Regions from separate parts of the Bacillus silvicola genome, predicted to be linked through region 1. Evidence: riboswitches for the same ligand, from Rfam matches in the RefSeq annotation. Region 1 holds a riboswitch; each other region holds the start of a gene.
The links. A riboswitch is a leader RNA that binds a small molecule or an ion and turns the genes downstream of it on or off. The one in region 1 is predicted to bind S-adenosylmethionine.
Positions count from the first base shown of each region.

Region 2: another riboswitch for S-adenosylmethionine. It lies ahead of ACP6L7_RS12420 (M20 family metallopeptidase); the one in region 1 lies ahead of ACP6L7_RS24135 (sugar ABC transporter substrate-binding protein).
Region 3: another riboswitch for S-adenosylmethionine. It lies ahead of ACP6L7_RS18145 (bifunctional homocysteine S-methyltransferase/methylenetetrahydrofolate reductase); the one in region 1 lies ahead of ACP6L7_RS24135 (sugar ABC transporter substrate-binding protein).
Region 4: another riboswitch for S-adenosylmethionine. It lies ahead of mtnK (S-methyl-5-thioribose kinase); the one in region 1 lies ahead of ACP6L7_RS24135 (sugar ABC transporter substrate-binding protein).

Region 1 is NZ_JBNGVC010000013.1:382,349-386,213, forward strand. Features, by position in the region: gene ACP6L7_RS24125 (SDR family oxidoreductase) at 1-436, opposite strand, end outside; gene ACP6L7_RS24130 (NCS2 family permease) at 660-1,961, shown strand; SAM riboswitch class I at 2,051-2,156, shown strand; gene ACP6L7_RS24135 (sugar ABC transporter substrate-binding protein) at 2,245-3,357, shown strand; gene ACP6L7_RS24140 (sugar ABC transporter ATP-binding protein) at 3,354-3,865, shown strand, end outside.
Region 2 is NZ_JBNGVC010000012.1:105,366-109,230, reverse strand. Features, by position in the region: gene ACP6L7_RS12425 (AAA domain-containing protein) at 1-1,618, shown strand, start outside; SAM riboswitch class I at 1,694-1,795, shown strand; gene ACP6L7_RS12420 (M20 family metallopeptidase) at 1,884-3,089, shown strand; gene ACP6L7_RS12415 (Lrp/AsnC family transcriptional regulator) at 3,250-3,690, opposite strand.
Region 3 is NZ_JBNGVC010000012.1:1,191,070-1,194,934, reverse strand. Features, by position in the region: gene metI (cystathionine gamma-synthase/O-acetylhomoserine thiolyase) at 1-870, opposite strand, end outside; SAM riboswitch class I at 965-1,075, opposite strand; SAM riboswitch class I at 1,278-1,387, shown strand; gene ACP6L7_RS18145 (bifunctional homocysteine S-methyltransferase/methylenetetrahydrofolate reductase) at 1,458-3,290, shown strand; gene metH (methionine synthase) at 3,290-3,865, shown strand, end outside.
Region 4 is NZ_JBNGVC010000012.1:1,000,405-1,004,269, forward strand. Features, by position in the region: gene mtnA (S-methyl-5-thioribose-1-phosphate isomerase) at 1-899, opposite strand, end outside; gene mtnK (S-methyl-5-thioribose kinase) at 896-2,077, opposite strand; SAM riboswitch class I at 2,166-2,308, opposite strand; gene ACP6L7_RS17030 (carbon-nitrogen family hydrolase) at 2,380-3,159, opposite strand; gene ACP6L7_RS17035 (IS630 family transposase) at 3,298-3,861, opposite strand; gene ACP6L7_RS17040 (helix-turn-helix domain-containing protein) at 3,837-3,865, opposite strand, start outside.

The DNA of each region.
Region 1 (3,865 bases):
GTTCCGCTGTAATATACTCTAGTCCTTGCTGCGGATATTGCTGTGCAACGTTATTCACAAGCACATTTAAACTCCCCAGCTGCCGGACGGTCTCTTCCACAATATCTTTACAATGTTGTTCACTACTCAAATCCCCCGGCAGTAATACACAATTCACGCCTTCTTTTTCAACAAGTTTTTTCGTCTCATTTGCATCTTCATCCTCGTCTAAATAAGCAATCGCAATATTTGCTCCTTCTTTTGCAAAAGCGATGGACACAGCTCTCCCAATCCCACTATCTCCCCCTGTAATTAATACATTCTTTCCTTTTAACTTTTCACTTCCTTTATAATTTGGATCTTCAAACTTTGGAAGAGGATTCATTAATGATTCAATACCAGGCTGTTTATGTTGATGTTGCGCTGGCATTGTTAAAAAGTTTTTTTGCTGTGGCATAACTTCCTTCAACTCCTTTCTCCTTATAATGTGCACAATATTAAAAACTACTTACACATGAACAACCGCAATTCCCACTCGTTTTTACGGTTAATATTCAAATTCAAGACATAAAATATGGATTGTTCTAAAGTTTTTATGCAAAACTATTGCAAAAAAGTCAAAAAACGAATATTATATATAACTGTTGTGAAAATTATTCGTAAAAAGAAAGGATGTTTATATGTTTAACCTTTCAAAACATAAAACTTCTATTAAAACTGAAATTATGGCAGGTATTATTACCTTTTTAACAATGGCATATATCATTGTCGTAAACCCTGTCATCCTTGGGGATGCAGGCGTTCCATTTGAACAAGCATTTACAGCTACTATTATCGCCGCTGTTGTCGGAACATTATTTATGGCAATCTTTACAAACTTACCAATCGCAATTGCACCAGGTATGGGATTAAATGCTTACTTCTCTTACTCTGTTGTAAAAGCTCATGAAGGCATGACTTTCGCAATTGCATTCTCTGCTGTATTCGTAGCAGGTATGATTTTAATCTTGTTATCATTCACATCTTTCCGTACGAAATTAATGGAAGTAATTCCCGAAAACTTAAAACATGCACTTACTGCTGGTATCGGTCTTTTTATTGCTTTTATCGGTTTGCGCTTAACAGGAATTGTTACAAAAAATGATGCAAACTTAGTTGGGCTTGGTGATCTTCACTCTGCTCCAGTTCTACTAGCATTAGCTGGCCTTGGAATTACAATTATCCTTATGTCTTTAAATATAAACGGGGCACTATTTATCGGAATGTTATTAACTGGTATTATCGCTTACTTCACAGGGCAATTAACGTTCTCAAACGGCGTTACATCAATGCCTGGATTACCAGAAGGAATTATCGTTTCAAATCCAATTACTGCTGTATCTGATGTAATTAACTACGGATTATACGGCGTTGTGTTCTCATTCTTCCTTGTTACACTATTTGATACAACTGGAACATTACTTGGTGTAGCACAACAAGGTGGATTCATGAAAGATGGAAAGCTTCCAAAAGCAGGACGAGCTCTTCTATCTGACTCATTCTCAGCAACAATTGGAGCTATGTTCGGAACAACACCATCAACAGCTTACATTGAATCATCTGCTGGTGTTGCAGCTGGTGGTCGTACTGGTTTAACAACTGTTACAGTAGCTGTTCTATTTGCATTAGCAGCATTCTTCGGACCGTTAGTGAGCGCTGTTTCTGGCGTTTCAGCTATTACAGCACCATCATTAATTATCGTTGGTAGTCTTATGATGGGTTCAGTTCGTCACATCGATTGGGATACGTTCGATGAAGCATTCCCAGCATTTTTAGTAATCTTAAGCATGCCACTTACATCAAGTATTTCAACAGGTATTGCACTTGGATTTATTTCATACCCACTTATGAAAATGGCAAAAGGACAATTCCGCGCTGTTCACCCACTTGTGTATTTATTCGGAATCTTGTTCGCTTACCAATTAGTTTTCTTACCACATTAAAATCCCTCTTCCTGAGGGATTTTTTTTATAAATACTGTTTGACAACACCATTCATTTGTGAAATAATTCAAAATAGTTAAATATTCGATGTCTTATCAAGAGCAGGTGGAGGGATGAGCCCTACGAAGCCCGGCAACCGACCCATTTATGGGCACGGTGCTAATTCTTACAACACATTGTGTTGAAAGATAAGAGTAATATGATAAGACGTCTTTTCTATATGAAAAGGCGTTTTTTATTTTCACTCCCTCCTCTCTCTTCTTAGTTTAGGAGGGATTTTTTTATGAAAAAATTATGTTCCATCGTACTTATTTTTCTCTTACTTACATTAACCGCTTGTACAAATGAACAAGATGCGATTTCATCACAAAAGCAACAAACTGTGAAAAAGGCGCCTACAACGGTAGAAAATCACTTACAAACAGAAGTTCCAAGCCAAATGAAGAAGCCATTAAAAATCGCATTAATTATGCAAATGTCCATCGGAACTTTTTCCTCTCAATATATTGAGGGCGTCAAAAAACAAGTCGAGCTATTTGGCGGTAGTGTACAAGTCTACAATTCTGATAACGATTTAGCAAAAATGGCTGCAAATTTAGATACTGCTATTAATTCAAAAGTGGATGGTATTTTAATTGATCACGGCCGCTCTGAAGCACTAAAACCTGGAGTAGAAAAAGCGTTACAGGCGAATATTCCCGTAGTTGCGTTTGATAACGATCTACGCTTGCCAGGTGTGACAATTATTGATCAAGATGACTATAGTCTTGCATGGAAATCATTAAAAACGTTAGCGGAAGATTTGAATGGACAAGGAAATATCGCAGTCGTATGGGTTGGCGGATTTGCTCCAATGGAACGTCGCAACGTTATCATTGATGCTTTTTATAAACGTTATCCAAATATAAAAGAAGTTGCACGATTCGGTACTGCTAGTAATAACACACCGCTTGATACACAAACACAAGTAGAAGCTTTATTAAAGAAATATCCGAAAAAAGGAGATTTACAAGCTATTTTCGCTTCATGGGATGAGTTCGCTAAAGGAGCTGTTAAAGCACTTGAACAAGCTGGTCGTACAGATATAAAAGTATATGGCATTGACTTAAGTAATGAAGATTTACAACTCATGCAAAAAGAAAGCTCACCTTGGACTGCTACAGCTGCAACTGATCCAGCTGAAGTAGGTAAAGTTCAAGTACGATTTTTATACAAAAAAATTGCTGGTGAACAAACGCCAGATATTTATTCACTAGAACCTTATTTAGTAAAGAAAAGTAGTTTACCAAAAGAAAATATAACAATGGATCAATTATCAAAACATATAAACGGTTGGGGAGACTCAAAAGATGCATATTCTCCTTGGATGAAAAAATTAGAGAAGGAGAAAAAATGATGACATTCTCTCTTCAAAACATTACACATTCTTATCATGTAGCTACACCTGTTTTAGAAGATGTTTCTATTCATATTCAAAAAGGAAAAGTACACGCTTTACTAGGAATGAATGGTGCGGGAAAAAGTACTTTACTAAAAATAGCAACTGGTGAAATCCAACCAGTTGCTGGCGATATAAAAATTGATAATCAGTCTGTTTCCTTCACTTCACCACGTGATGCAAAAAAGCACGGTATTTCTTTCGTAACACAAGAAGTAGATCATGGACTTATTCCGGGATTATCTGTATTAGAAAATGTACTAATTGATCATTTAGCAATGCAAAATAAAGTACTATTTTCAAAGTCCAAATTAGTTGCACTCGCTAAACAACATTTGCAAATTGTACAAGTAGATTTAAATGTTTCAGAAGATGTTTCAAACTGCTCATTACATGAAAAACAATTACTTCTTATCGCAAGAGCTTTATCTAACAATACAACTTATCTTTTATTAGATGAACCTAC
Region 2 (3,865 bases), on a different contig from region 1:
GAAATGGACACCTGGTGAAATCGTTCGTTACGGTTATAGTCAACATGAGCATATACGAAATCATGAAACATTACTAGCATCGAAGTTGGTTGAAACGACGAACGGATCTTGGGGAGAAGAAAGACTTTATTTAGAAGAGACACGACAAGATCTTCGTGAAAAGATTTTATCATATAAAGCGACTTCTGCTGATAAGAAGCGTATACAAGAGATAGAAAGTGATCTTCGAAAGCAAAAAGCGAAAATTAAAGAAGTAGAAAAAGAATATATTGAAAATGCGAAAGTAATCGGTGCGACTTTATCAAAATGTGCAATTGATGCGCTTATTTATGATCGCACATTTGATTTAGTTGTCGTAGATGAAGTAAGTATGGCCTATGTCCCGCAAATTGCATTAGCAGCTTCACTTGGAAAACGTATCGTCGTTTGCGGTGACTTTTTACAGTTACCTCCGATCGCAATGGCGAACCATGAACTCGTTCGAAAATGGCTCGGCGAAGATATGTTTTATCATGCCGGGATTGTTGATACTGTAAATAAATCAGAAGCACATCCCAACCTTTTTATGTTGCAGGAACAAAGACGTATGCATGCAGACATATCGAAGTTTACGAACTCATTTATTTATAAAAATAGAGTGTACGATCATCCATCTGTTTCAGAGCGTAAAGAACTTGCGCAACTACAACCGTTCGCAAATGAAGCGAGTGTTTTATTTGATACGAGCTTAATGGGAGCATTTTCGTTAAAAGATGCTGCTTCTGGTTCGCGTTTTAATATTATGTCTGGTTTAGTGGCAATGCAAATGATGCTAATTGGACTGTTAGACGGTGTTCAATCAATTGGTGTAGTTACACCGTACCGAGCACAGTCCCGCTTTTTATCAACATGTATTAGAGAAATGTTACAGAGAACGAAATATCAAAACATACCAGTATTAGCGGCAACAGTTCATAAGTTTCAAGGTTCTGAAAGAGATATGATGATCTTTGATACGGTTGATAGTTATCCGCAGGAACGTCCTGGTGTGTTATTCTTTGATCATAAAAACCATCGCCTCGTCAATGTAGCAGTAACGAGAGCGAGAGGGAAATTCATTCAATTATCGGATTGCCATTATATGCGTAAAAACCTTTCGAGAAAACAAGCGTTATCACAATTAACTGCACATATAGAACGTCACGGTGATGTGTATGATCGAACGACATCAAGACAATTGTGGGAGCGAAAAATTTCGAAACGTTTACGCTGGTTTATGGAAATGAATCTTGAAGAGCCGAAAGGGTTATTAAAAGATATTCTAGCGGCAAAACGAAAAATTATCATTTCACTTCCAAGTACAAGACAAGTGGATAAACGAGTATGGCAAGCGTTAATGCGTACAAATGCGCAAATAACAGTGTATAGTGACGGACCAGTTCCATTAAAAAATGTAAAGTTACAAAGGCAAAACAAAGCGTTCCCGTTTATAGTAATTGATGATGAAATCTTTTGGGCAGGGGCACCTCTCACATCTCAAATGATGTTTGAAGGTAGTACGGAATTTCCGTACATATGTGCAAGACTGCAAGCACCGGAGACAATTGGTGTATTAAAAGGATTTTTAGATATTCGGTAAATTCGGATAGGAATTCCTTGACTTTTATTCGGAATGAATTTAGAATGAAAATAATTTAATATAATTTTATGAAAATTCTTATCACGAGAGGTTGAGGGACTGGCCCTATGACACCTCGGCAGCGGATTCTTTATGAATACTGTGCCAATTCCAGCAAGGTAACTTGAAAGATAAGAAAGAAGCTCATTTTGAATGTATATTTCAAAGCCTCTTTCTATCTTTTAGAAAGAGGCTTTTTTACGTGAAAATAAAAGGAGGAAGAAAAATGGGAGCGACAGGAGTAACGTCACAAAGAAAAACGATTGAAGAGAGTATAGAAAGAAATAAGGAAAAGTACATAGAAACAAGTCATGATATTCATGCGAATCCGGAGATTGGTAACCAAGAGTTTTACGCATCAAGAATGTTAAGTTTATTACTAGGTAGTGCAGGATTCCAACTGCAGCACAATATAGCGGGACATGAAACAGGTTTTATCGCACGAAAAAGTTCAGGAAAACAAGGGCCAGTTATCGCATTTTTAGCTGAGTATGATGCTTTACCGGGGCTCGGTCATGCGTGTGGTCACAATTTAATTGGCACAATTAGTGTTGCAGCAGCAATTGCTTTATCAGAAACACTTGAAGAAATCGGCGGAGAAGTTGTCGTGTTTGGAACACCAGCAGAGGAAGGCGGACCAAATGGTAGCGCAAAATCGAGTTATGTAAAAGCTGGTTTATTTAATAATATTGATGCAGCACTTATGATCCATCCAAGCGGAAAAACAGCAACAACAAGTCCCTCACTAGCAGTCGATCCACTTGATTTTCATTTTTACGGTAAAACAGCTCATGCAGCAGCCTCACCAGAAGAAGGGATTAACGCATTAGATGCGATTATCCAGCTGTATAACAGTATTAACGCACTTCGCCAACAATTGCCGTCAGATGTGAGAATTCATGGTGTTATTACAGAGGGCGGAAAAGCACCTAACATTATTCCTGACTACGCCGCAGCAAGGTTCTTCATTCGTGCAGCAACGCGAAAAAGATGTGCGGAAGTAACAGAAAAAGTAAAAAATATCGCACAAGGAGCAGCGTTAGCAACAGGTACGAAAGTGAAAATTCATCAATTCCAAAATGAAATCGATGAATTACTCGTAACAAAAACATTTAATGACGTCGTAGCCGAAGAACTAGAACTACAAGGTGAAGACGTAAATCGTAAAGAAAGAATTGGAATCGGCTCAACAGACGCAGGAAACGTAAGCCAAGTCGTACCGACAATACATCCATACATTAAAATCGGACCAGATGATTTAATTGCACATACGAATGAATTTAGAGAAGCAGCACGTTCAGAACTCGGAGATAAAGCGCTAATTACATCCGCAAAAGCACTTGCAAATACGGCGTATCGATTAATTACGGAAGAAGGGCTGTTAGAGAAGGTGAAGGAAGAGTTTAAGGAAGCGCAGAGGAATCAGGGATAAGGGGAATTTATTCAACGAGGAATCTAATTAATAAGCAGAAATGTAAAAAAGAACATTGGAAAATCAATGTTCTTTTTTGTTTACTAATCATTGATTTTGTTGGTTTCTCTCATAAAGGAAAAACTTTTACTGTTATCGGGGGATAATACGTATCCCTTTATTAGAACGACAATTTCTCCTCAAACTCACTCTTTAAAACAATTAAAGGAGACGATAATCCGAATTGCATTAAAGAGTCTAAAAATGCAGCGAGAGAATCCATCGAATCGCTCATGACCTTCATCATATAATTAAATTCCCCGCTAATTCGATATAAATCTGTTACTTCAGGAGCGGCATTACAATATTGGATAAAATCAGAGCATTGGCTCGTTTTAAACATGATGAATGCTTGAATGTTTTTATTAATTTTGGAAGGCTCAAATTTTGTTCGATAAGCTGCTATAACTCCTTGATCTTCAAGTTTATTAATACGCTCTTTTACAGCAGGCTGCGTCATGGATATAATTCGTCCTATTTCTGAAACAGAAATTCTCGCATTTTCATACAACAAGTTCATAATTTTATGGTCAACTTCATCTAATTTTACTGCATTTTGCATTGTGTAGCCTCCTCTTTTTGTTTTCTAAAGTAAATCACAAATTATAACTATAATATCATAAGTTAACGAACTTAATTACCTATAAATCTATATTTAAAATTATTGGTTTTTAAATGAAAATGTAAGTATAGGATTTATCCTGCTATTTGCCGGGCAGTAAAACTCCCACCTCAAA
Region 3 (3,865 bases), on a different contig from region 1:
TGTTTCATCTTGAAGGCGAAACGAAATCATACCGCCTCTTCCTGGATAAAATACATCTGTCACACCGTCTTCATCATTTAAATAAGCAACAATGGCTTTCGCATTTTCTTCATGTTGTCTCATGCGAAGCGCTAAAGTTTTCATACCACGAATTAATAGCCATGAGTCAAATGGGCTTAAGACAGCACCGGAGGCATTATGATAATGAGCAATTTCTTCACAAAGTTCTTTTCCTTTTGCCACGACAAGTCCGCTTAGTACATCGTTATGCCCGCCTAAATACTTCGTTGCACTGTGAAGTACGATATCGGCACCTTCTGTTAATGGTTGCTGTATATAAGGAGTGTAGAATGTGTTATCTACAATAAGAAGTAGTCCGTGTCTTTTCGTTACACTTGCGACAGTGGCAATATCAGTAACTTGCATTAATGGATTAGTCGGCGTTTCTATGAAAATAGCCTTCGTTTCAGTTGTGATAGCTTTCTCAATTTGTTTAATAGATTGTGTATTTACGTATCTACATCGAACATTCCATTTTTTTTCATGCTCAGAAAATAATCGATAAGTGCCCCCGTATAAATCTTCAGACACAATAAGTTCGTCTCCGGAACGAAATAGTGAAAGGACGAGGAGAACAGCGGCCATTCCTGAGCTACAGGCATAACCTTGTTCGCCATATTCTAAGTCTGCGATTGCCTGTTCTAAAAGACCACGAGTTGGATTTCCAGTTCGTGAATAGTCAAAGCCGGTAGATTTACCAAGTCCTTCGTGACGATAAGCGGTTGAGAAATAAACGGGTGGATTAACAGTTCCTGTTGTGGTTTCGCTACGATTTCCGATTTGTGCTAGTTTTGTTTCGATAGTTGACATGTGAAAATTCCTCCTTTTTAAATTGAACGAGTAGTTGAATATAAAATAAAAAAAGCCTTCTAAGAAGAAGGCTTTCGGATTGAATAGAGTCTTCTTCTCATCTGTCAAATCTTTAACAGTTTGCTGGAATTAGCACCTTATTAACAAATTGTTAATGGTTGCTGAGGCGTCATAGGGCCAGTCCCTCTACCTCTCTAGATAAGAATGTTCGTATGAAATTTTTATTATGTTTTTAACTTTACAACAAAAGTTAATTGAATTGCAACTTTATTTTAAATAATTTTTATTTTCCCGCAAGTGTCATTGACTTTTATATTTGTGCATGCTAAATTTATAAAAAATTAACAAACATTATTAAAAGGGGAACGCATTTCCTTTTAGCTACATAAATAAAATAATAAAGACAACTCTTATTGAGAGCGGTGGAGGGAAAGGCCCTGTGAAACCCGGCAACCTTCAAACGAAATGTTTGAAACGGTGCTAATACCTGCAAAACGAATGTTTTGCATAATAAGAGGAGGAATAATTATGTCCCCCTCTTCAAAGTGAAGAGGGGGTTTTTATATTGATAGAAATGAGGGAGATTCGTGAAATTACTAGATTTATTATCAAAAGGAATTGTAATAGGTGATGGTGCAGTTGGAACATTATTACATTCGCATGGTTTACAAAGTAGTTTTGAAGAATTGAATTTGTCTGATCCGGACTTAATTATATCGATTCATAAACAATATGTAGCTGCTGGAGCGGATGTTATCCAAACGAATACGTATGGGGCAAATGAAGCGAAATTACGTATGTATGGCTTAGAGAATCAAGTTGTTCAAATTAATAAAGCAGCAGTGAAGATTGCGAAAGCATCTGTTACAGAAAGAAATGCAATTTTAGGAACAATTGGTGGTATGAAACATATCGGAGCTGTTACAACAACTGATATGGAAAGGGAGTTTATGTTACTTGAGCAGGCAGGTGCTTTATTAGAAGAACAGGTTGATGGATTGCTATTAGAGACTTTCTATGATGAATTTGAATTACTTCATGCTGTTAAGGTGTTACGAAAACAAACGAATATTCCAATTGTAGCCCAATTAGCGTTACATGAGGCAGGTACGACTCAAAATGGAAATGATGTAAATGAAATATTAAAACAGCTTTTAGATTACGGTGCGAATGTTGTTGGATTGAACTGCCAACTAGGACCACTTCATATGACGGAAGCTTTTAAAATGATATCGATTCCTCAAAATGGCTACTTGTCAGCATATCCAAATGCAGGTCTCCCGAATTATGTGGAGGGACGTTACGTATATGAGGGAAGTCCGGCTTATTTCGAAGCGATGACACCGAAATTTATTGAGCAAGGTATTCGGTTATTGGGTGGTTGTTGTGGTACTACTCCAGAACATATTGAAAGTATGAAGCGTGCTACTCTAAATGTTACGCCTGTAATAGAAAAGGACACGATTCAAAGACCAAAAGTAGTTCATACACACGAGAAACGTTCGAAATCTCACGTCACTCTAGCAGAGAAAGCAAAGAAACAAACGACAGTTGTAGTGGAACTAGACCCACCGAAAACATTAGACACGCAGCGTTTTTTTGAAGGGGCAAGAGCATTGAAAAGAGCTGGGGCAGACGCTATTACTCTAGCAGATAATTCACTAGCATCGCCTCGCGTTTCTAATATGGCAATGGGTGCATTATTAACGAAGCATGATATTCCAGTATTGACTCATTTAACGTGTAGAGACCATAACGTCATTGGGCTACAATCTCATTTATTAGGTTTATCGGCGTTAGGGATGGAGGAAGTGCTAGCTTTAACTGGTGATCCAGCGCGTGTTGGCGATTTCCCAGGTGCAACTTCTGTATATGATTTGTCCTCTATTGAGTTAATTAAAATGATTAAAGAAATGAACGACGGGCGTTCCATTTTAGGGAAATCAATTGGCCCAGCAACAAGATTTTCTGTCGGCGGTGCGTTTAATCCGCATGTAAGACATTTAAAAGCAGCGGTTAAGCGAATGGAACGGAAAATAGATGCCGGAGCGGAATATTTCTTAACTCAGCCAATTTACGATATAGCGTTAATTGAGGAAGTGTATGAAGCGACAAAGCATTTGGAACAACCTATCTTTATTGGAATTATGCCTTTAGTAAGTAAGCGGAATGCAGATTTTCTTCATTTTGAGGTGCCAGGTATTACTCTTCCTGAAGAAATACGAGAGAGAATGGATGGGCACGAAACGAAAGAGTCGGCTATTGAGGAAGGGATTCGTATTTCACAAGAGTTAATCGATACGGCAATGAAATACTTTAACGGTGTTTATCTTATTACACCATTTTTAAAATATGAAATTACAGAACATCTCGTGAAATATGTAAGAGAAAAGCAAGAAGTGAAAGAGGGTATTAATTGATGAAGTGTATAGAAGAAAGATTACAAAATAGCATTCTAATATTAGATGGTGCAATGGGGACGATGATACAGCAAGAGGACTTAACTGCGGAAGATTTCGGAGGAGAAGAGTACGAAGGGTGTAATGAATATTTAGTAGAAACAAGACCAGATGTTATTTTAAAGATTCATAAAGCTTATATTGAAGCTGGAGCTGACATCATTGAAACAAATACATTTGGTGCGACGAATATCGTATTAAGTGATTATGAGTTGTCTCATTTAGATGAAGAACTAAATGAAAAGGCAGCACTATTGGCGAAGCAAGCTGTTAAAGAAAGCGGGAAGGAAGTATATGTTGCAGGTGCGATGGGGCCGACAACGAAAGCGATTAGTGTTACAGGAGGAGTTACATTTGAGGAACTGATTGAAGCCTATACAAGGCAGGCGAGAGGGTTATTGAGGGGCGGAATTGATGTATTACTTGTGGAGACGAGTCAAGATATGCGTAATGTGAAAGCTGCTTATATTGGAATTCAAGCAGCTTTTGATGAACTAAATAAAACGGTTCCTATTATGATTTCTGGAACGATTGAA
Region 4 (3,865 bases), on a different contig from region 1:
ATTTTCGTAACTTCTGTTTCATCTCTTTCTTCAATAATAATTTCAGCACCTGTTTGTTTCGTAATATCAAATGTCGATAGCGGAGCTGCAACGTAGAACGGGATATCGAAATACTTTGCTAATATAGCTAAATTCATTGTTCCAATTTTATTTGCTGTATCTCCATTTGCTACAATTCGGTCCGCTCCTACTATAATCGCATTTATTTCTTTCTTTTGAATAGCATGCGCTGCCGTATTATCTGTAATAAGTGTTACATCAATATTTGCCTGTTTTAATTCCCAGGTTGTTAAACGCCCACCTTGTAAAACCGGTCTCGTTTCACACGCATATGCATGTAAACTTACACCTTTTTCTTTCCCAATATAAAACGGTGCTAATGCAGTACCATATCTAGCAGTTGCAATACTTCCAGCGTTACAAATTGTTAAAATGTTATCACCGTCTTTAAAACATATTAATGCATGTTCTCCAATACTCCGGCATACCGCTTCATCTTCTTGCTGAATGAGAAGCGCTTCTTCTTCTAATTTTTTTTGCGCTTCTTTTATTGTAATAGTTTCTCGAATCGATTCTCTCATACGATCGATTGCCCAAAATAAATTGACTGCTGTCGGGCGTGACGTACCTAAATAATTACAATCTCTATTAAACTTCTTTTGAAATTCTTCAATATGTACAGTGTTATATTTTTTGGATGCAAGCGCCAAACCAAATGCAGCTACAATTCCAATTGCAGGCGCTCCTCGTACTTCTAGCATGACAATACTTTTCCATACCTCTTCAATCGTCGTTAATGTTTTGTATTCTGTGCTATGCGGCAACTTTGTTTGATTTAATACTGCAATAGCATCCCCTTTCCAACTGACAGACCTCGGAATAGTAACAATTGTACTCATACTTTTACCCCTCCAGAAACTGTCTGTTGGAATAGTGTTCGGAACAGTTGAATATCAGCGTTCTTGGATTCATATTTTATTAGTTCTTTGCCTAAGGATAACGCTTGCTTCTTAGCTTGAATTCTTTTTTCTTTATTTGCTATTTCATCTAAATCTGCTACATGAGCTAAGCCGATTGTTCTACGAATAAGTTCACATCCAGCAAATCCGACAGCATCAGTAAAGATATTTTGCAAAATAATTGGTAACCATTGTTTTTCTTTCGTATATGCTTCTACACCTTCTCCAATCCATAACCTCGTAAAAGCTTCTACAAAATAACTCCATGTCTTCTCTATATGGAAAAATAGTACATTTCTCTGCTCTTCTTCTCTTGATAAAGCATTTAATAATAAATTTGCAATAAATTGACCGATGTCAAATCCAAAGGGACCGTACGTTGCAAACTCTGGATCAATTACTTTCGTTTCAGAAGGTGATGAAAATATACTACCAGTATGTAAATCTCCGTGTATGAGAGCCTCTTTTCTCGTCAAAAACTTATACTTATACTGTGCTACTTTTAATTTTAAAGTTTTATCACTCCACAGCTCATCAACCGCTAGTTGTAACTCTGGTTCATAATCATTCGTATCATAATGACTAAACGGATCTGTAAACACTAAATCTTCTGTAATTTTGCTAAGGTCTGGGTTTACAAATGTACCCTCTAGTATCCTCTTCTCTTCTGACTGTAAACCGAAATCTGAAGTATAAAATAAAACATGTGCTAGAAAGCGACCAATGTGCTGGGATAAAAGAGGATACTCTTCTCCATCTATTAATCCTTTTCTTGTAATCGTTAGTCTTGATAAATCTTCTATTACTGTCACTGCCAACTCCTCATCATGACTGTATACTTTTGGAACGTATTCCGGTACATACTTCGCGAAAATTTGTAATGCCTTACTTTCAATCGTCGCTCTTTTTATAGACAATGGCCAGCTCTCACCAACTACTTTTGCATATGGAAGTGCTTGCTTTAATATAATCGTCTTTTCTCCATCCTCTAATTTGAACACGTAATTTAAATTTCCATCTCCAATTTCATGACAAACTACATTTGCTTTCTTTTCAAAGTAACCGTGTTCTTTCGCATATTGTATAGCTGTCGTTTCAGTTAATGAATAATATCCCATCGTCTTCTCCCCCTTTTTATTCAGAGGTTTTTCTAAAATAGAAAAACCCCTTTCCACAAAGAAAGAGGTTTGAAGTTTATCTTCTCCCCTCTTATCTGCCAGAAAGTTTTACTTTCTGCTGGAATTAGCACCGTGCCTTTTGGCGTAAATAAACGCCCCATTTCACAATGGTATTACGGTCGGTTGCTGGGCTTCATCGGGCCAAATCCCTCCACCTGCTCTTGATAAGAGTTGTATAATTTTTTGAATTTTTAACTTTATGTTGAAGACTATACCAAGAATAAAAATCACTTGTCAACATTTTATTTGTATAATTCTGGACGACGATCTGCAAAAACTGGAATTCCTTTGCGTACTTCTTTAATTTTCTCAAAATGAAGCTCTCCAAATAAAATTGATTCTTCTTCATTCGCTTCTACAACAACTTCCCCCCAAGGATCGATAATTAAAGAATGACCCGCAAACTCATTATTCGGATCCTTTCCTGCCCTATTACATGCAACAACATAACATTGATTTTCAACTGCTCTTGCTTGCAATAGCAAACGCCAATGTGCTAAACGAACTAATGGCCATTCTGCTACAACAAATAAAACTTTTGCACCTTTAGCAGTATGAACACGCATCCACTCCGGAAAACGAATGTCATAACAAATTGTACCAGCGCACTCTATATCATCTAACTTAAATTCGCCTGTACTATTTCCAGCGATTAAATATTTATGTTCATCCATGAGCTGAAATAAATGCACTTTACTATATTCATTGACTAGCTGACCTTTATTAGTTACAACATACATTGTATTTGTAACACCTTGATCTGTTTGCTTCGCTATAGAACCACCGACAATATGTACACCATATTGTTTCGACCACTCTTTCAGCTTTTCTTTCGTTTCTAATCCATCCCTATCTGCAATTTCAGAAAGCCTAGTTAAATCATATCCTGTTGTCCACAGTTCTGGTAAGACAATAACATCGGGTCTTTCTTTCATTGCTTCACTTATTTTATTTTTAGCATTCTCAATATTTTTTTCTACATCTCCAAAGACAATATCCATTTGAATACATGCGACTTTCATTTTGTCAGCCCCATTCTTAATTTTTTTCTTTACAAAATACTGGAAAGATTATATCATTTGTCACTAGAATTGTAACAACTTTCAAAAGAGGTGGAAAGTATGAAATTATTTCAACCTTCTGAGATATATAAGTCCTCTTTAAAAAATCGACATGTCTGCACGTTGAATACGACTGAGGATTGCCTCAGGATTTTTATCAATAGATTCTATAAATTGATAGATTGAATCCATCAAATGATCCATCGTTTCATGATAACAATTTGCTAATACATTTTCTTTCATTACCTTCCATACACGTTCAATCATATTTAAGTTCGGGGAATATGGAGGTAAAAACAGCAAAGTCAGACGGCGGTTATTTTCTCGCAAAAAAGATTTCAATAGCTTAGCATGATGATACCTTGCGTTATCTAACACAAGCACAACGTGCTTATTTTTATATTCTTTTAACACATATGTTAAAAATTGCTGAAACGTTTCAGCATTACAGCACTCTGCTTTTGTACAGAGAAATTTACCAGTGATTGCATCAATCGTACCGAATAAAGACGTTGAAATACGCTTTCCTAACACTGCAATTTTCTTTTGTTTCCCTTTTGCAAACCATGTAGCATGAACGGTTTGACTATCTCTAAAGTGACATTCATCTTGATATAAGAGTACAGTATTTTCATCAATTAAGTTTTTTTTATCATATCTAATTGTT